Methylobacillus flagellatus KT: one gene and its partner. The protein of the gene in region 1 binds, or shares a complex with, the protein of each later gene. Links are inferred from orthologs where the notes say so. Each region holds a gene or a part of one and is shown on either strand. Other genes may lie near its edges. The genes, in order: lptA and MFLA_RS10995.

What was found.
Region 2: lptA (region 1) and MFLA_RS10995 share a complex: the UniProt entries of both Escherichia coli proteins name them as parts of the lipopolysaccharide transport and assembly complex. The link is inferred for Methylobacillus flagellatus KT from one-to-one orthologs.

What each region holds. Positions count from the first base shown.
Region 1 is NC_007947.1:149,430-159,278, reverse strand. What follows is about bases 6,882-9,849. They hold lptA (lipopolysaccharide transport periplasmic protein LptA), read right to left. Parts: upstream 8,647-9,849; coding sequence 8,116-8,646; downstream 6,882-8,115. Other genes in these bases: MFLA_RS00725 (KdsC family phosphatase), read right to left, coding at 9,371-9,849; lptC (LPS export ABC transporter periplasmic protein LptC), read right to left, coding at 8,672-9,361; lptB (LPS export ABC transporter ATP-binding protein), read right to left, coding at 7,310-8,032; MFLA_RS00745 (RNA polymerase factor sigma-54), read right to left, coding at 6,882-7,290. Outside these bases: MFLA_RS00785 (M3 family metallopeptidase), read right to left, coding at 1-662; MFLA_RS00780 (DUF4870 domain-containing protein), read right to left, coding at 672-1,013; ptsP (phosphoenolpyruvate--protein phosphotransferase), read right to left, coding at 1,060-2,799; MFLA_RS00770 (HPr family phosphocarrier protein), read right to left, coding at 2,843-3,112; MFLA_RS00765 (PTS sugar transporter subunit IIA), read right to left, coding at 3,105-3,515; RNase adapter RapZ, read right to left, coding at 3,562-4,404; hprK (HPr(Ser) kinase/phosphatase), read right to left, coding at 4,408-5,367; hpf (ribosome hibernation-promoting factor, HPF/YfiA family), read right to left, coding at 5,467-5,793; more of MFLA_RS00745, read right to left, coding at 5,824-6,881. UniProt on the Escherichia coli protein: Involved in the assembly of lipopolysaccharide (LPS). Required for the translocation of LPS from the inner membrane to the outer membrane.
Region 2 is NC_007947.1:2,296,851-2,306,820, reverse strand. The notes cover bases 6,270-9,358. They hold MFLA_RS10995 (LPS-assembly protein LptD), read right to left. Parts: upstream 8,976-9,358; coding sequence 6,564-8,975; downstream 6,270-6,563. Other genes in these bases: MFLA_RS10990 (aminoglycoside phosphotransferase family protein), read left to right, coding at 9,197-9,358; MFLA_RS11000 (peptidylprolyl isomerase), read right to left, coding at 6,270-6,556. In the rest of the region: leuS (leucine--tRNA ligase), read right to left, coding at 1-476; MFLA_RS14665 (hypothetical protein), read left to right, coding at 503-646; MFLA_RS11020 (methyl-accepting chemotaxis protein), read left to right, coding at 970-2,679; adk (adenylate kinase), read right to left, coding at 2,773-3,429; 16S rRNA (adenine(1518)-N(6)/adenine(1519)-N(6))-dimethyltransferase RsmA, read right to left, coding at 3,471-4,238; 4-hydroxythreonine-4-phosphate dehydrogenase PdxA, read right to left, coding at 4,235-5,227; more of MFLA_RS11000, read right to left, coding at 5,243-6,269; more of MFLA_RS10990, read left to right, coding at 9,359-9,970. UniProt on the Escherichia coli protein: Together with LptE, is involved in the assembly of lipopolysaccharide (LPS) at the surface of the outer membrane. Contributes to n-hexane resistance.

The DNA of each region.
Region 1 (9,849 bases):
GAGGGGAAGTGCAGGGTGAACTTCCAGCCGGTCTTCCCATCGGCCTTGGCGGCTTCAGCCGCAGCCTGCAAGGCATCTTGGGGGATGCCTTGCAGCTGGGCTTCGTCCTCGATGAACAAGGCATAGTCGTTGGTAGTGTCGAGCAGGTTTTCCTCGAACTTGGCGGCCAGGGTGGAAAGCTCTTCCTGGATCGCCTTGAAGCGGGCCTTCTTGTCTGCCGGCAACTCGGCGCCGCCGAGGCGGAAATCACGCAATTCGTTATCGACGATCTTGCGCTGGGCAGTGTTGAGCTGTTCATAGGCAGCGCTGGCCTTGATGGCGCGGAACTTGGCATACAGGCGCTCGTCCTGTGAGAGGTCTGCATAGAATGCAGTGAGCTTGGGCAGGTTTTGATTGTAGGCCTCGCGCAACTCCGGGCTGTTGACCACGGCATTGAGATGGCCGACTTGCGACCAGGCGCGCGAGATCTGCTCCTCGAAATCCTCCAGCGGACGCACGAAGTTTTCCCAAGTGGGCGGCGCAGGGTCTGTGACCAGGGTTTCTATCAGGGCCTTGCCCTTTTCCAGCAAGTGGTCCACCGCAGGGGTGACATGTTCAGCCTTGATTTGGTCGAACTGGGGCAAGCCGGAAAAATCCAGCAATGGGTTGTTGGCAATGCTCACGTGGAATCCTTAACTAATCAAACGCAATGTAAAAGGGTAGCGGTATTCCTGCCCCTGGCTAGCGGCAATGGCAGCCAGGACGCAGAGGATGAGGTTGGCAATCCAGAGAATGCCAGCCAGCAGGAAGCCGACAAGTATCACCATCAATATGGAGCTGATGGCGTACCCTATCAAGAGGGTGATCTGGAAATTCAGCGCCTCGCGGGCCTGCTCGGCGATGAATGGACTGCTGTCCTTCTTCAGCAGCCAGACGAAAAGTGCGGGAAACACGCTGAAGACCGTGCCCGCCAAATGAGTGACCACAGCGATGTTCTTTTCGTCCGCACTGGGTACCGGAATCAGGTTACTCATGGTGTAATCCCCTCGGAAATGAATGACCGGAACAATGATGGATACACTACTGATTGAGTTTTTCCAGCAAAGGTTCGATCTTGTCGATATCGTAAGTGTTCATGACTTTACGGGCCATGGCGACGATGGACTGCAATTCAGTCTGCAGCACCTGGCGCTTGATGGTCAGCAAGTGCGATGGATGCATGGAAAACTGGCGCAGTCCCAGGCCGAGCAGCAGCCGCGTGAAATGAAGCTCGCCCGCCATTTCGCCGCACACCGACACCGGCTTGCCCAGCTTGTTGCCAGCCTTGATCGTGATTTCGATCAGTTTGAGCACGGCAGGATGGGAAGGTTTGTAGAGATGCGACACCGCATCGTCCGTCCGGTCGATCGCCAATGAATACTGAATCAGGTCATTAGTGCCGATGGAAAGGAAATCCAGTTCGCGCGCGAATGCCTCGGCATTGATGGCCGCGGCAGGAATCTCGATCATGCCGCCCAGCATGATCCCGTCGTCGAACGGGATGTTTTGCTCGCGCAGGCTGTCCTTGGCACGCTCCAGCAAGCTGACCGTCTGCCTCAATTCCAATAACGACGACAACATGGGAATCAGAATCTTGATCTTGCCGTAATGCGAGGCGCGCAGGATGGCACGCAACTGGGTCAGGAAAATCTGCGGCTCGGATAAGCACAGACGGATAGCACGCAGGCCCAGCGCGGGATTGGTGCAGCTGCGTGCGGCATCCGGGTTCATCTGCTTGTCAGCGCCCAGATCAAGGGTGCGGATGGTCACCGGCATCCCTTTCATCATCTCCGCCACTGTGCGATAGGCGGCGAATTGTTCCTCCTCATCCGGCATCTCGCGCCGGTTCATGAACAGGAATTCAGTGCGGTAGAGGCCAATGCCGGTAGCCCCCACCGCCTTGGCCTTGGCAACGTCGGAAGGCACTTCAATGTTGGCATGCAGCTCGACCTCAACCCCGTCCAGGGTTACTGCCTTGGTCAGCTTGAGGCGCTTGAGCTTCTGTTGCTCGAGCTCCCACGCCTCCTGGCGCAGGCGATATTCGGCAAGGGTATCCTTGTCCGGGTTGACAATGACGATGCCGTGGTTGCCATCGACGATGATGAGTTCGCCGTCGCGGATCAGGTCACGCGCACGGTGCAGCGCCACAATGGAGGGAATGCCCAGGCTGCGGGCCAGGATGGCAGTATGCGAGGTCGCGCCGCCCACGTCCGTGATGAAAGCCGCAAACTGGTGATGCTTGAACTGGATGGCATCGGCCGGCGACACATCGTATGCCACGAGTATCTGCGCGCTTTCCTCCGGACGTACGGCCGCGCTGGGGTGGCCAAGCAGGGCCTTGATGATGCGCTCCACCACTTGCACCACATCCTGCTTGCGCTCGCGCAGATATTCATCCTCAATCAGTTCGAACTGCGCCACCAGCTCATGCATCTGCTGCTTCAATGCCCATTCGGCATTGCACAGCTCCTGTTCGATGATGGCCTTGGGCGCTTCCGACAAATGCTTGTCGGACAATATCATCAGATGCGTGTTGATGAAGGCTGCCAGCTCTGCAGGCGCATTGGCCGGCAATTGCTCGCGCACGGACTCGAGGTCGCGCCTGACATGGGCCAATGCCTGCTCGAAGCGGATGATTTCGGCTGCGACCGCTTTCCTGGGAATCTGGTGATGCACCACTTCGACCAGGGCATTGGCGACGAGATGGGCGCTGCCGATGGCGATGCCACCCGACACGCCGACGCCGTGCATGGAAAAACTGACCTTGCTGCTCTGCGCCATGGAAGATTATTCCTGAGGGGGGAAGGAAGGCATGGCGAAACCGTTATTCAGGTTCGCCAAAACGGTCGTTGATGAGCTTCACCAGGGCATCCATGGCAGCCTGTTCGTCGCTGCCGTTCGTTTCGAGCGTCACCTTGCTGCCCTTGCTCGCCGCGAGCATCATCACGCCCATGATGCTCTTGGCGTTGACGCGCCTGCCATTGCGTTCGATCCAGATTTCGCAGGCATATTGGCTGGCAGTCTGCGTGAGCTTGGTGGATGCGCGGGCATGCAGGCCCAGCTTATTGATGATTTCTATTTCTTGTTTAATCATGATGCTTACATGCGTCCTTGGAAAAATGCACCACGCCTTCGCGTCCGCCGCTGATGGACTTCTCGACCAGGGTCATGATGCCGTTGTCTTGCCGATAGGTGAGCGCCCGCACCAGCATAGGCAGGTTGACCCCGGCCACGCCTTCGACATGGCCGGGAATCAGCAGCCTTGTCACCAGGTTGCAGGGTGTGGCGCCGTAGATATCTGAAAGTATCAGCACTCCCTGCCCCTCGTCCAGTTCCCTGATCATTTGCTGGGCCTGCGGCAGTAATTCGCCCGGGTCGTCATGCGTACCAACCCCGAGCTGCCTCAGCAACGGCGGTCGCGAGCCCATGACGTGGCTTGCACAGTGAATCAGGCTTTCGCCCAGGGTGCCATGGGCAATGATGAGTATACCTATCATGCGTTGTATTCCATATCCTCGGCTGCGCTGCGGCTGGCTACGCGGCCTAGTTGGTCTCCAGTGATCGATGCCGCACCAGCACGCGGTATTCCTGGCGGCGGAAATGTGCCGCAAGACGTTCTGCAAGATAGACCGAGCGGTGCTGGCCGCCGGTGCAACCGATCGCCACGGTCAAGTAGCTGCGGTTGTCGGCAATGAAGTTGGGCAGCCAGCGCTCGATGAAACCGCGGATATCGTCATACATGTTCTGTACGCTGTCATGTGCCTCCAGGAACGCACACACGGGCTTGTCCTGTCCGGTCTGGGGCCGGAGCGCCGGATCATAGTAGGGGTTGGGCAGGCAGCGCACGTCAAACACATAATCTGCATCCAGCGGAATCCCATGCTTGAAACCAAACGAGGAGAAGAGCAGGATGAGTTCACCGTTTTTCTGCGTCACGAATTCCTTGACCCAATTGCGCAAGGCATTGGCGCTGAGACTGCTGGTATCGATGCGCAGCCCCAGATCAACCAGAGGCTCCAGCATGTGGCGTTCGTGACTGATGCTCTCCGCCAGAGTGCTGGTGTCACTGCTCAAGGGATGGCGCCGGCGCGTTTCGCTGTAGCGCTTGACCAGTGTCTCCACATTGGCCTCGAGAAAAAGCACCTGTACCTCGATGCCCTCATCCTTGAGCTTGCGGATGTTGCCTGGCAGCGCCTCGAGCGAGGCACTGCGTGTATCGATGCTGATTGCCACTCTTTGGTGATTGCCTTGGCTCAGATGTTCCGAAGCTTGAGGCAGCAGGGTGGCAGGCAGGTTGTCGATGCAATAGTAACCACTGTCTTCCAGCATCTTGAGCACGATGCTCTTGCCTGAACCCGAAAGACCGGTCACGATGACAAGCTGCATGCTCTATTCGGCCTGTGGTTTCGTTTTCCGGGAAGTGCGCGCCATCTCGCGATGCTGGCGCTGCAGGAACTGCTTGGTACCGTTGATGCCGCGCAACAGGAGCATATGGTTGCGCACGGCCACTTCGACCAGGACGGCGATATTACGGCCGGCAGCGACCGGGATCACGACCTTGGGGATTTTGACATCCAGGATTTTCTCATGCTGCGATTTGATGTTGAGCCGATCCAGCGGCACCATGGTATCCGCCATTTCCAGTTGCACGATCAGGTCGAGCGGCTTGGTCGGCTTGACGGCATTGTCGCCAAACAAGGCGCGGATATTGAGCACCCCCAATCCGCGCACTTCGAGGAAGTCTTGGAGCAACGGCGGGCAACGCCCTTCCAGCCTGTCCGGCGCGATACGATAGAAGTCGACGATATCATCCGCCACCAAGCGGTGTCCTCGCGAAATCAGCTCCAGTGCCAGCTCGCTCTTGCCAATGGCCGCGGTGCCCTTGATCATGAGGCCGAAACCCTGCACTTCCATGAACACGCCATGCAAGCTTTCCGATATCGCCACGGCTTGGGCAAGGTAATGGCTCAGCACATCCATGAGGCCGGGACTGCGTAAAGGTGAAGTGAACAAAGGCGTGCCGAACTCGTCGGAAGCCGCCACCAGTTCTTTCGGGGCTTCTTCGCCATTAGCGACGATGATGGCTGCCAGGTCAGCGGAAAACAGGTTCTTGATCGCCTGGAACAATTCGCGCGCCTTCAGGCTGCGCAGGTAGTCCATTTCCGCGCAACCCAAGACCTGTACACGGTTGGGATGCACGAAATTCAGGTGACCGACCAGCGCCAGAGATGGCTTGGTCACGGTTTCACTTGTCAGGGGATTGTCGCCACCCGCCAACCCTGCTACCCATTTCAGCTTGAGCTTGCGGCGCATATCCTTGTAAAGCTGGGTCACACTGATTTCAGCCATGTATGCTTAATACCTTGGGGGATGAACATGCAGAAGAAATTGCTGCAAGCGCGTCAAATCCTTGCTCGTAGCATAGCGCTTGCAGCATCTCACCGAAGGTTACTCAACCGGTTGGTGCTTGAGGCCACCTGATGCTTGGTTGTGGTTGCTGATCTTCTCCTTATGCTTCAACACTTGGCGGTCCAGCTTGTCAGCTAGCAAGTCAATCGCGCTGTACATGTTTTCTGCACCACATTCCGCATGCAGGTCGTTGCCAGGCACATGCAGGGTGGCTTCCGCCTTTTGCACCAGTTTTTCTACACTCAGGGTGACCTTGAGGTCAATCACATGATCAAAGTGATTACTGAGTCGAGCCAGTTTAGACTGCACATATTCGCGCAACGCTGGAGTAACCTCTAGATGATGTCCGGTCAGGTGCAAATTCATAACACTCTCCTTACTTGAAAAACGCGCAAATCAAAGCGACTTGCGCTGGTTGGCCGCGGGTATCTGTAGAGACTCGCGGTATTTCGCTATAGTTCTTCTTGCCACGACAATCCCTTGCTTGCTCAGGATATCGGTGATCTGATTGTCGGACAGCGGCTTCTTCGGGTTTTCCTCGCTCACCATCTGCTTGATCAACGCACGGATCGCCGTGGCGGAGCACGCTCCTCCCGACTCTGTCGCCACATGGCTGCCGAAGAAATACTTCAACTCGTAAACACCGCGCGGTGTGAGCATGTGCTTTCTTGTGGTCACGCGCGACACGGTCGATTCATGCAGGCCCAGCTCATCGGCAATCTCCCGAAGCACCAACGGGCGCATGGCCACTTCGCCGTGCTCGAAGAAATTACGCTGCCGGTCCACGATTGCCTGCGACACACGCAGGATAGTGGAGAAGCGCTGCTGGATATTCTTGATCATCCATTTCGCCTCCTGCATCTGACTCATGAGATATTGACTGGAGCTGTCACGATTCCGTTTCAGGATGCCGGCATAAAGCTGGTTGATACGCAGCTTGGGTACGACCTCATCATTCAGGCTGGCAACCCAGATCCCCTTGATCTTCTTCACCACGATTTCATGCTGGATGTAATGATCCGAAGTAATGTGGCTGAATTCGCCGCCTGGTCGCGGATTGAGCTGGGTCACCAGTTGCTGCACCGATTTCAGGACATCATCATCGCAATGCAGCAGTTTACGCAAGCGCGTGTAATCACGACTTGCCAGCAGGGGCAGATGCTGTTCGGCAACCTTGATCGCCAACTCCACAAAAGGTGTTTCTGCCGGCAAGGCACGCAGTTGCAATGTCAGGCATTCTGCCAGGTTGCGGGCGCCAATCCCCGGCGGATCCAGATTCTGGATATGCTTGAGTGCCGTTTCAAGCTCGAGCGGATCGATCTCCAGCTCTTCCGGCAAAAGCTCGGCCAGCTCTTCCAGGGACTGTTCCAGATACCCATCGTCATTGATCGCATCTACCAGTACCATCGCCAAGGTCTGATCACGTTCCGACAAAGGCAGCAGCTTGATCTGGCTCAGCAGGTGTTCACGCAGAGTGAGGTTGGCCGCTTCCTGAAAGCTGAAGTCGTTATCGTCTTCACTATTAGCGCCGCCTTCTTCCCAGCGGCTACCTCCTTGGAAAGACTCATAGTAATCATCCCCGCCGCCAAATTCGTCAATGCGTGGCAATTCCTCGCTCGCGGGCGCAGGCGCTTCGCTGGCAGGAGCAGAAACCGCAGCATCCGGGGCAGGACTGTAGCTTTCGGATATCTCGGCAGCACCGTCTGGACCGTCTATACGCTCCAGCAAGGGATTGGCCTGCAACAGTGACTCCAGCTCCTGGTTGAGTTCCTGCGAGGACAGCTGCAACAATTTGATTGACTGCTGCAGCTGCGGCGTCAATGCGAGATTTTGGGAAAATTTTAGCTGTAGACTTTGTTTCATCTCTCTAATTCTGCATGGACTACAGGCGGAAATCCTTGCCCAGGTAAACTTCTCTTACACTCTCGTTATGAATGATTTCACTGGGTTTCCCCGATGCGAATACGCGGCCTTCGTTCACGATATAGGCGCGGTCGCATATGCCCAATGTCTCACGCACATTATGGTCCGTGATCAAAACTCCGATGTTGCGCTCGGTCAGAAAACGTACGATCTTCTGGATATCCAGTACCGCGATCGGGTCAATCCCCGCAAACGGCTCGTCCAACAGTATAAAACTGGGATTGGTCGCCAGGCAGCGGGCGATTTCCACCCGGCGGCGCTCGCCTCCGGACAGGCTGACTGCCATACTGTTGCGTATATGGGTGATATGGAGCTCCTGCAACAAGGATTCAAGCTGCTCATTCTGCTGCTCAGCGGTCATTTCCTGCAACTCGAGGATGGCCTGGATATTCTCCGTCACCGTCATCTTGCGGAAAATGGACGGCTCCTGGGGCAGGTAGGCCAACCCCATGCGCGCGCGCTGGTGGATGGGCATCCGACTCAGGTCCTTGCCATTGAGCAGTATGCGTCCGCCATCCAGGGGCACCAATCCCACCATCATGTAGAAACTGGTTGTCTTGCCCGCGCCATTCGGTCCTAGCAGTCCAACCACCTCGCCACTGTTGAGCTGCAGGGAAATATCCTGCACGACGGTGCGCGATTTATATTGCTTGCGCAAGCTTTCTACGATTAATTCACTCATTTATGCGGTCGATACCATCTCTAATATAAAGCGCGGTCGCCTTGACCGGTAAACAGGCAGAAGGCTGCAAACAGCCGTCCGGCTCAGGGAGCCTCCGCCTCTGGTTTCTTCCTCGGCTGAATAATGGCGCGCACACGGCCAGTCGGAGTTGTCGCTTGTGATCCGCCGCTGATGACTTCCGCATATTCGGCGTTGGCGTCATACATGATGTAATCCCCATGCACGATATCATCGCCGCGCTTGACCCAGGCATTGGTAAACAACTGCACCTTGTCCATGCGTCCATCATACTCTATCCGCTGGCCGCCACCCTCCATGTATTCGTTCTTGCCGTCGCGCTTCTGCCTGAACGTCGTCGGATTGCCATAAGATGTGCTGTGCTGGAAGCCTTCCTTGTCCTCGCGCACGATCAGCTTGTCGCCGCGGATGACCAGGGTCCCCTGGGTCAGGATCACATTACCGGTGTAGGTACTGGTCTTCTTGGCATCGTTGACCTGCACGGCATCGGCCTCCAACTCAATCGGCTTGTCCCGGTCGGCCTTTTCCGCGAAGGCGGAAACTGACAGCATGCCAGCCAGTATGGCAAGCACTAATGAATAAGGCGGGTGGCGCATAGATTCTCCGCTGAAAAATATCGTTCTACTGGGTCTTGGTTGGCTGCTTGGCATTTTTACTATTACCGGATGTTTGCTTGCTGGTTCTGGAAGCCACAGGTTTGGCAGATGCCCTTGGCTTGCTGCTGGCCCGCTTGGCGGGAGGGCGCTCATAATGGCTACGCACCCGCTTATTAAGCTGTATGGTCTGGTTTTTCTTGTCATACACCATCCCGACTGCGCGCACCACGCTCTTAGGGCCCTGGGTAATCACGACAGGCTGATCGGTCGACGCAACCTCGCGATCCGGTTCCACCCGCAGATATTCCGTTGTCAGCGTCATTTCCGGGCGATCCCCGAATGCCGGCCGCACCACGCGCACATTGTCGCGGAATTCCACGACCGCCCCGTCACTGGAGACATAGCCGCGCTTACCTTCTATCGTCGTCGCAGGCCTGCCCACCCCAAACTGGGTGAAATGCGGGTTTTCCAGCTCGGTAGTATCGTCATCCGGGTAATGCCGCATCTCAGATGCCTTGAGGATATGGCTGATCGACCCCGTCGCATCCGTCTTCGTCGTGACGAAGTTATTCAGGATATAGTCCGGGTCGTGGCGGGTTGCCCCGTCGATGCGCGGCTCCGGAGGCTGCACCGTGCGGTCTATCCATAATGTAATCAAGGCCATCAGGCCGAGTACGGCAAGTGGAAACAGGATGGTATTGGTGCGCCCTTGCATTTATCGCATTTACTTCAAATATGGCGCCATTTGCGCGTCGAAGGTGCCTTGCGCCCGCATGAGCAGCTCACAGACTTCGCGCACAGCACCCAACCCGGCCTGGCGCTCGGTGGTGTAATGAGCATACTCCTTGACCAGCGGCATGGCATGCGGCACGGTCACCGCGAGCCCGGCACGGCGCATGGGAGGAATGTCGATCACATCATCCCCCATAAACAGACAGTCCTCGGCTGACACGCCCTGCTTCTCCAGCAAGTCGGTGAATGCCTCTAGCTTATCGTCTATACCCTGATAGATGATCTGTACACCTGTATTCTCGGCACGTTTCACCACCACATTGGACTTGCGGCCTGTGATATAGGCCATGCGGATGCCAGTATTCTTGAGCATCTTCATTCCCAAACCATCCTGGGAATGGAAAATCTTGTATTCCAGGCCGTCATCCCCCAGCATCAGCCCGCCATTGGTCAAAACGCCATCCACGTCAA
Region 2 (9,970 bases), 2.1 Mb from region 1 along the record:
TCCCAGTTCACTGTGGCGGTTTTCTTGTAGATGAGGCCCTTTTTGTAGAGCTCGGTGAACAGCCATTGCTCCCAACGATAGTAGTCCGGCTTGCAGGTGGCGATTTCTCGTTGCCAATCCACGGCAAGACCCAGACTCTTCAGTTGGCCCTTCATGTGCTCGATGTTGCTGTACGTCCAGCCTGCGGGCGCGACATTGTGCTTGATGGCGGCATTCTCTGCGGGCAAGCCAAAGGCGTCCCAGCCCATGGGCTGCATGACGTTGTAGCCGCGCATACGGTGGAAGCGGCTCAATACGTCGCCGATGGTGTAGTTGCGGACGTGTCCCATATGCAGCTTGCCGGATGGGTAGGGGAACATAGACAGGCAGTAATACTTGGGCTTGTCCGAGACTTCCGTTGCAGTGAATGTGGCGTTGGATTCCCAATATTGCTGTGCTTGTTGCTCTATGTCGCGGAATGGATACTGCTGCTGCATGATGGCTAGGCGTCTGGATTAAGAATTTGAAAGCAAAATTATACCTGAAGCCGCGCCGTTTTCCTGAACTCGGCAACTGCAAATACGATGGTGCGGCGCGTATGGATATGCGCAGCCATTCATGGTTTGGCATGGTTAGAAAGGCGGCCGATAGTCAATTGCGTATTTGACTATTTTTTCTTATTGAAATATGGATATGTCAATAAGTGCATGCTTATTTTTTACATAATAAATTGATTTTTATATTTATTTTAATGTCTTTGTTCTGGAGGGGATTGCAATTGGTTACATATTTTAACAATTTAACAGGCCTGAATGCTTAAAGAATGGACTCCTCAACGCCGTAACAATGCAGGTGAGCCAGCTCTTCGCAAAAGGGAAGGCGGATTGGATCAAGCGCTCATGTTGAGGTCACGGTAGTGATCCCGGACTGAGCAGATGAAAGAGTGCCTGTCATGGCTGCAGCATATAAAAACAAAGGAGAGTGGTTAAGGTGAAGTTTTCAGATTTGAGGATAGGGGTGCGTTTGGGGGCGGGGTTTGCTGTGATCTTGTTGCTGATGATGATCATGGTGGCTTTCGGCTTGGCTCAGCTTGCCAATGTGGGAAGCACGGCGAAGCAAGTGGTGGAAACTGAGCTGAAAAAGGAACGCATCACCACGGAGTGGGTGTCGAATGCCACCCAGAATGGATTGCGCACCCTCGCCGCGATCAAGAGTTCCGATGCGGCCATGTATGACATGTACATCCAGCAAATTGCTGAAACAGCACGAGCTAACGATAGTTTGAAACAGCAGCTTGAAACGTTGCTGGTCAAGCCCGAAGGGAAGGCGAAATTCGCGGATGCCAAGGAAAAGGCAGATGCCTTCAGCAAGGTTCGCAGTGAATTGTTGCAATTAAGAAAAGATGGTGCCGAAGCATCGCTTATCGAAAAGAATGTGCAAGAGGTGTTCCTTCCTGCACGCAAGGCTTATTTCGATAGCATGAATGAATTGCTTGAATTCGAGCGGCACCTGATTGATGAGGCCGGGGCAGATATCCAGCGGGTGAAAAATGCTGCGAGCCTATGGATGCTGGTGATCGGCCTGGTGGCAGTCGTGCTCGGCGCGATCTTTGCCTGGCGGCTTTCCCTTGGGATTACCCGTCCACTTGCCAACGCTGTCAAGCTGGCCGAGACAGTGGCTGCTGGAGACTTGACCAGCACTCTCGCCATCGACTCAAAAGATGAAATAGGACAGTTGTTGAATGCGCTGAAATCCATGAACGATAACCTGGCCAGGATAGTCAGTGAGGTGCGAAGCGGCACGGAGACGATTGCCACTGCCTCCTCGCAAATTGCATCGGGCAACCTGGATTTGTCGTCACGCACCGAGGAGCAGGCGAGTTCGCTTGAGGAAACCGCTTCTGCCATGGAGGAACTGACTTCCACCGTGAAGCAGAATGCGGATAATGCCCAGCAAGCTAACCAGCTGGCGGTTTCTGCTTCAGGGATCGCCACGCAGGGAGGCGAAGTCGTGGATCAGGTCATCGCGACCATGCAGTCGATCAGTGAATCTTCGAAACGGATTGCCGACATCATTGGTGTGATCGACGGCATTGCTTTCCAGACCAACATCTTGGCATTGAATGCTGCGGTGGAGGCTGCGCGTGCCGGTGAGCAGGGGCGTGGGTTTGCCGTGGTGGCGAGCGAGGTACGCAACCTGGCGCAGCGTTCAGCCAATGCGGCCAAGGAAATCAAGGGGTTGATTACGGACTCGGTGGAAAGTGTTGATGCCGGTAGCCGTCTGGTGGAGCAGGCGGGGACGACGATGAAGCATGTGGTGGATAGCGTGCAGCGTGTGACCGATATCGTCAGTGAGATCAGCGCAGCCAGCCATGAGCAAAGCACCGGCATTGAGCAGGTGAACCAGGCGATTGTCCAGATGGATGAAGTCACCCAGCAGAATGCGGCCCTGGTAGAGGAGGCAGCGGCGGCTTCTCAATCATTGCAGGATCAGGCGGCAAGCCTTGCCCAAGCAGTGAGCGTATTCAAGGTCAATGGCATGCAGGTACAGGCTGCAGTGCATAAAGTCAGCAAACCCAAGCCAGTCGCCGTTTCAAAGCCCAAGGTGGTAGTGGCCTCCAAGCCTGTGACGACAACCAGGACAAGAACTGCCATGGTGCCTGCGGTAGCAGGCTCGGCTGACGAGTGGGAAGAATTCTAGCGCGCTTGACATGCAAAAAGCCGAACAGAATGTTCGGCTTTTTGATATTGATGATGAAATCAATGTGCCGACCTGCATCGGCGGAGGGGTTTGCTACTTGCCAAGCGCCTGCAAGACTTGCCTGCGGATTTCACTGACTTCACCCAGGCCGGAAATACGCACATATTTGGGGGCATTGGCGGCGCCGTTTGCTGCCCAGTTGGAATAATAGTCCACCAGCGGCTTGGTCTGGCGATGGTACACCTCCAGGCGCTTGGCGACGGTTTCTTCCTTGTCGTCGTCGCGCTGTACCAGATCCTCGCCGGTGACATCGTCCTTCCCCGCGACTTTGGGCGGATTGAATACGACATGATAGGTTCGGCCGGATGGCAAATGCGTGCGGCGGCCGCTCATGCGCTTGATGATTTCCTCATCGGGCACATCGATTTCAACCACATAGTCGATATCGACCCCAGCCTGCTTCATCGCTTCCGCCTGGGGGATGGTGCGGGGGAAGCCGTCGAACAGGAAGCCTTGCTGGCAGTCGGCATCCTTGATGCGTTCCTTGACGAGGCCGATGATGACATCATCCGGGACCAGGCCGCCGGAGTCCATATAACGCTTGGCTTCCAGGCCCAGCTGGGTGCCCGCCTTCACTGCGGCACGCAGCATGTCACCGGTGGAAATCTGCGGGATGTCGAATGCTTCCTTGATGAAGGTGGCCTGGGTGCCTTTACCAGCCCCCGGTGCGCCTAATAGTATGACTCTCATGTGGTCTCCTCTTTTCAATCCGGCATTATATCAGCCGGCTTTCATGCCGCCAGATAGTTGGCGATGGCAACGAAGCCGGCAGGGGCAATATTTTCCGCCCGTAACTGTGGGTCTATGCCCAGGGATGCAAAACCAGTGTCGTCCAGCAGGCCTTTGAGCGTATTGCGCAAGGTCTTGCGGCGCTGGGCAAACGCAGCGGTCACGATCCTGCCAAGCAGGGCTTCGTCCTTAGCCGGATGGGGCAGGACGGTATAAGGTACCGCACGTACGAATGCTGACTCTACCTTGGGTGCTGGATCAAAGGCCTCGGGCGGAACGGTGAGCAGGTATTCCATGTGCAGTCGGTATTGCAGCATCACGGAAAGCCGCCCATAGGCCGCGCTGGAGGGGGCTGCTACCATGCGTTCCACGACTTCCTTTTGCAGCATGAAGTGCATGTCGATGATGTGTGGCACATTGTCGAGCAGGTGGAACAGGATGGGCGTGGAGATGTTGTAGGGCAGGTTGCCGACGACGCGCAGGCGGTCGCTGATATTGCCGAAATTGAACTTGAGCGCGTCGCTGGCATAGATGGTGAGCTTGTCCTGCGGATAGTGACCCTGCATCCATTGGATGATGTCACGATCGATTTCTACCACGTGCAGATGCTGCAGGCGCTCCAACAACGGCTGCGTCATGGCGCCCAGGCCCGGGCCGATTTCCACCATGCAATCCTGCGGTTGAGGAGCAATGGCGTCAATCAGGCTGTTGATGATGGCGCGGTCAGTGAGAAAGTTTTGGCCAAAGCGTTTTTTTGCAACATGTTTCATGATGGTTGGGGACGATTTCCTGCCAAATTGATCGCAAGCTGAATGGCGCTGAGCAGGCTGCCAATCTCGATATTGCCTTTGCCGGCCAGGTCCAGTGCAGTGCCATGGTCAACCGAGGTGCGTATCATGGGTAGCCCCAGCGTGACATTGACGCCAGTGCCGAAGCTGGCATGCTTGAGCACGGGCAGGCCCTGGTCGTGATACATCGCGAGCACGCAGTCGCCCTGTGCCAGATTGTGCGGAGTAAATAAAGTATCGGCAGGCAGGGGGCCCCTCAATTGCATGCCTTCCCGCCGCAGTTTTTCCAGCACCGGATTGATGGTGGTGATTTCTTCCATCCCCAGGTGGCCACCTTCTCCTGCATGGGGGTTCAGCCCTGTCACCAGAATGCGTGGGTTTGCGATGCCGAATTTCTGGACCAGGTCGCGATGCAGGATGCGGATCGTGGTGTCCAGGCTTTCCTGTGTAATGGCCTGGCTGACTTCCGCCAGGGGCAGGTGGGTGGTGGCCAGCGCAACGCGCAGGCTTCCGCCCACCAGCATCATGACGACATGCGGGGTATGGGTGCGTTCGGCTAGAAATTCTGTGTGGCCGGTAAAGGCAATGCCAGCCTCGTTGATGATCCCTTTATGCACGGGAGCGGTGACCATGGCACCAAACTCGCCTTGCATGCAGCCGTCAATTGCGCGCTCTAGTGTATGTAGTACATAAGTGCTGTTGCGCGGGTCAAGTTGCCCAGCAGTGACTGGGGCTGCGCATGGATGATGCAAGACCACGAGCCGGGATTGTCCCTGGTGAGGTGCCCAGTGGGCTGGATCGTAGACATGTATATTCAGGGGCAAGCCCAATGCATGGGCACGCGATGCTAGCACATCTCTGTCGGCAATGACGGCAAGATAGCAAGGGAGGGGGTGCCCTGCCAGCATGACGCACAAGTCGATCCCGATACCGGCGGGCTCGCCGGCGGTGACGACGATACGGGGCATCATCTCCAATGTGCTAGCCTAGTATTTGTCTTCCAGGCGATATTCCACGTAGGCGCGGTCACGCAGCTCGCTGAGCCAGTCCTGGAATGCGTCGTCGGCCTTGCGCGCGCGGATTTCCTGCCTGGCCTTGAGTCGAGCAGATTCCTGCGTCATATCCTGCTTGCGTCGCTCAAGCACCTGAATGATGTGCCAGCCGAATGGAGTGCGTACAGGTGCGCTAATCTCGTTGATGTCTAGCGCATTCATGGCCTTCTCAAATGCAGGAACGGTGTCGCCTGCGTTGGTCCAGCCCAGATCTCCGCCGTTGTTGGCAGAGGCATCTTCCGAATACTGGCGAGCCAGTTCGGCAAAATCGGCACCATGGTCCAAGCGTTCCTTGATGGAGTTGATTTTCTGCTCAGCTTCCAGTTCTGATACTACTTCACTGAGTTTGATGAGGATATGGCGCACATGGGTCTGGTCCACCACGAGCGGTGAGCTGCCGCCACGCCGGTTGAGCAGCTTGAGGATATGATAGCCGTTGGGGCTGCGCAATACAGGCGAAAGCTGGCCAGGCTGCAGGGCTTGCAAGGCGTCCACGAAGAGTGAGGGTAGCTGGGATGAAGCCTTCCATCCCAGTATCCCGCCTTCCAACGCATTGGGGGCATCAGAGTACCCTGCAGAGACCTGGGCAAAATCTGCGCCGCTCTGCAATTCCTTCAGTGCGGCTTCTGCTTTTGCCTTGAGCTTTTGTAGTTCTTCCGGTGTGCTTTCTTCCGGGGCACGGATCAGGATATGGGCCACTTCGAATTCATCCTGAATGTCATTGCGCGAAGATTGGGTAGTCAGGAAATTATCGATTTCCGATTCCGTGACATTGACGCGGTTGTCTACTTCCCGCTCGCGCAGCCGGGCGAGGATGATTTCGTTGCGGATGTCTTCCCGGAACTTGCGGTAGGGAATGCCTTCAGCCTCCAGTGCCTTGCGGAACTCTCCCGTGCTGAGCTTGTTCTGTTCTGCAATGCGCTCTATGGTCTTGTCGAGCTGGGCGTCGTCCACACGCAATCCGGTCTGCGCAGCATATTGCAGCTGCAGCCTGTCATTGATGAGCCGCTCGAGGATCTGCTTTTGTAGCACGTCGCGTGGGGGAAGCTGGGTACCTTGTTTTTCCAGCTGCGCAATAACAGTCTGGATGCGGTCTTCCAGCTCTTTCTCCGTGATCACGCCTTGGTCGACGATGGCGACGATGCGGTCCATCTTGGCGACCTCTGCTGCCATGGCGGAAATGCTGAAGAAAAAAAACAGAGCGATCAGGCCATGTCTGGCGATAGTCTTGAAAACGTGATTGTGCATAAGGTAATTACTGGTAGGAGTCCGGGATCAGGCTGGAGCTAGTATAGCCGGGAATAGCGCGGTTAAGAAGTTTGAGCGGGTTTTGCCCGATGGAGGCCAGGCCACCCAGCTCAAGCTGGAAATAGAGTGCATAGTTGGCGTCTGCAGTGGCGGTAGATACGCGTTGCATGACGGTCCTGGCTTGCCAGCAACCGGCATCATATTCCAGGCCGGCAATGCCTTCGATCGGCTGGTTCTCGCGCAGGGAGTAGTTCCAGCGACCAAGGCCGTACCAGCCCTTGCCCAGAGGCCACTGGCCGGAAAGGTTGATTTGGTCCAGGCGGTCTTCGGTATAGCGGTAGCCGATATTGAGTGTTTTGCCAGGCTCGGGGTTATAGCGTGCGCTGATGTTGTTGCGCACGTAAACACTACGGTCAGTGTTGTATTGACCGAAGATGTCGATATTCCAGTTGTTGAGCAGCCGCGCAGTAATTTCGCCGATGATGTCGGATGTGTCGCCGGAACGCGGGTTGACTCCAGGCAGGTATACCTTTTCATCAGCAAAATAATAGCGCTGGCCTACTGTCACAGCCAGGCGCTGCTCGCCGGTATTCTTGCTGATCATGCGGCTCGTGAATGCCAGTGTCAGCTGGTTGGCATTATTGATGCGATCCTGGCCGGTGAACTGGTTCTCCAAAAATAAGGAGCCCATGTTCAAGTCCGAGATGCTGGAGTCATAAACGGGAATCAGCGACTGGTCGCGATAAGGGATATAAACATAATACATCCGCGGCTCCAGTGTCTGCGTGTAGCGATTCTTGACGATGCGGACGTCGCGGTCAAAGTAAAGGCCGCTGTCTATGCTGAAAATCGGCAGGGTGCGGCTTTGTGACTGGTATTCGTCTTGTGATGTGATGTTGCCGTTACTATCCCTCAGCGTAAAGGCGCCATTGTCGACCTGGTATTGGGTGTAATGCAGCCCCAGCTTGGGAGTGATGTATCCATAAGGGCGCGCCATGGGCAGGCTGATGCTGGGATAGGCTACCAGGCGTTTGCCCGTAACCAGTGTATCCAATGTGCCGCCCCCCAATGTGGCCTGGGTACTGATGGCATCATTGTTGCGGTCAAAATTCGCCCATTGGGTAAACAACTTGACGTCGAACGGACCCCATTCATTGTCGCCGGTCAGTGTGAGTTGCGGCAGGCGCTGCAGGGGATAGTTGAGCCCATCCAGTGTCTGGAATTTCTGCACCAGGGCGTTGAAGGTCCAGTTTTCATCGGCATAGTTGACATAAGCCTGTTGCGGCAGGTTCACCCGGCTGGTGGTGACGATGCGGGTGGACATTTCAGAGAAATACCTGTCATCGGAGACTTTCTCCAAGTTATATGCCGCCGTCCAGCCGTTATGAAAGTTGTGCAGGTGGGCGAACTTGGCATAGTAGCGGTTCTCCCCAGTGCTGCTGTCGCTCGGCAGGTACTCCAGATTGGCCGTTCCCTGGTAATTCTCGTTCAAGTAACGGAATTCACCCTGAAACTGCACACCGCGCTTGCTCAGGAAGCGGGTGCCAATCGTAGCATCCATATCGGGCGCAATATTCCAATAGAACGGGACCAGGAACTCGAAACCGCTGCGGCTGGTAGTACCCCAGGTGGGCGCCAGGAAGCCTGATTTACGCTGATTGAGGAAGGAGAAATTGATCCAGGGTGTCCAGAGAATGGGGACGCCCTGGAACTCCACGCGCGCATTGCGGGCGGTGCCGGTTCTCGTATAGTCGTCCAGCTCCAGCTCCTTGGCGCGGATGTACCAGTCGTCCGAACCTACTTCACACGTGGTATAGCGCGCATCCTTCAGGCGCTTGCGGTCCGGGCCTTCGAACACGACACCGGAGGCATCGCCACGTGAAACCCCCTGTTTGCGGCTCAAGCCGGGGGCATAACCGCTATCCTCAATGTTCTGCTGGGTCAGGGGCGTGGTACTGTTGGAGCTGTAAACAAGATTGTCATTGTCCTGGCGCCTATTCCCCGAGGTGCCGAATTGGGGCATATTGGCGAACTGCGAATCAAGTTCGAAAGCTGGTTTCTTCATTTCACCTATGCTTTCCGAAGGCTTCATGCGCAGCTCAGGGCCTGTGATGCGTCCTCCCTTGGTTTCCAGGCGCACATTGCCGATCACGTGCAGTTCTTCGTTCTGCACGTCATATTCGATAGTGTCTCCATGCACTTTTTGCTGCCCGGTGGACAGTGACGCGTTGCCAATGGATTTGAGCCTGCGATCCAGATATACCTGCACCTTGTCGCCTTCGATGATGATGGCATCAGGATCTGGCAGGTTTTCAGGCGATGGATCGATGACGTTTGTATCCTGGGTGTCTTTGGCATGTGCATGGCCGAATCCCAGGCAAACAAGCGCGACAAGAAAAGTGATGGGGCGAATTTTCACAATGATTCAGTGGTGGCGAGACTTTAAAGTAAGCGCGTGTTTGTTTTATGGATGATAAAATCGCATAATTTGCTATTTTAGGCAATCCATAAATCACTTGTGACATTGCTTTGTATTTGAATTAAAAGAAATTTTAAATTTTCCCCCATGCCTTGAAAATATGCATGGTTTCCTTTTTCAAGACCATCGTAATGGTCGCATTACTCTAGGACGAATCGCTCGTGTCGCGCCTTGATCAACTCAACGACTGGCTTCACCAGGCACTGCAGGGAAAACCGCATCACTTGACCACAGCTTCTGCAGACGCAAGCTTCAGGCGTTATTTCCGCGTCCACCTTGCCGACGGTGCGACGCTGATCGCCATGGATGCGCCTCCGCCGCAGGAAGATTGCCGGCCGTTTGTGAAAGTGGCTGCCCTGTTTGAACAAGCGGGGCTCAATGTGCCAAAGGTGCTGGCGCAGGATGTGGAAAACGGTTTCCTGCTGTTGACCGATCTGGGAGCCCAGACATTCCTCGATGTGCTGAACGAGGACAATGCTGATACGTTATTCCGCGATGCGATCGATGCTTTGGTGACCTGGCAACTGGCCAGCAGGCCGGGAGTGTTGCCAGCGTATGATGAGGCCTTGCTGCGGCGCGAGCTGTGCCTGTTCCCTGACTGGTATGTGGCACGGCACCTCAATGTCGAGCTGAGCGAGTCGCAGCGCAGCACACTGGAAAATGCATTCAGCACCATTGTGCGTTATAACCTGGCTCAGCCATCGGTTTACGTGCATCGTGACTATATGCCGCGCAACCTGATGATCAGCACCCCTTCTCCCGGCATCCTCGATTTCCAGGACGCGGTATACGGCCCAATCAGCTATGACGTGGCCTCGCTGTTCAAGGATGCCTTCATCAGCTGGCAAGAGGAGCGTGTGCTGGATGGCACGATCCGCTATTGGGAAAAGGCGCGCAAGGCCGGTTTGCCGGTGCGATCGGACTTCGGTGATTTT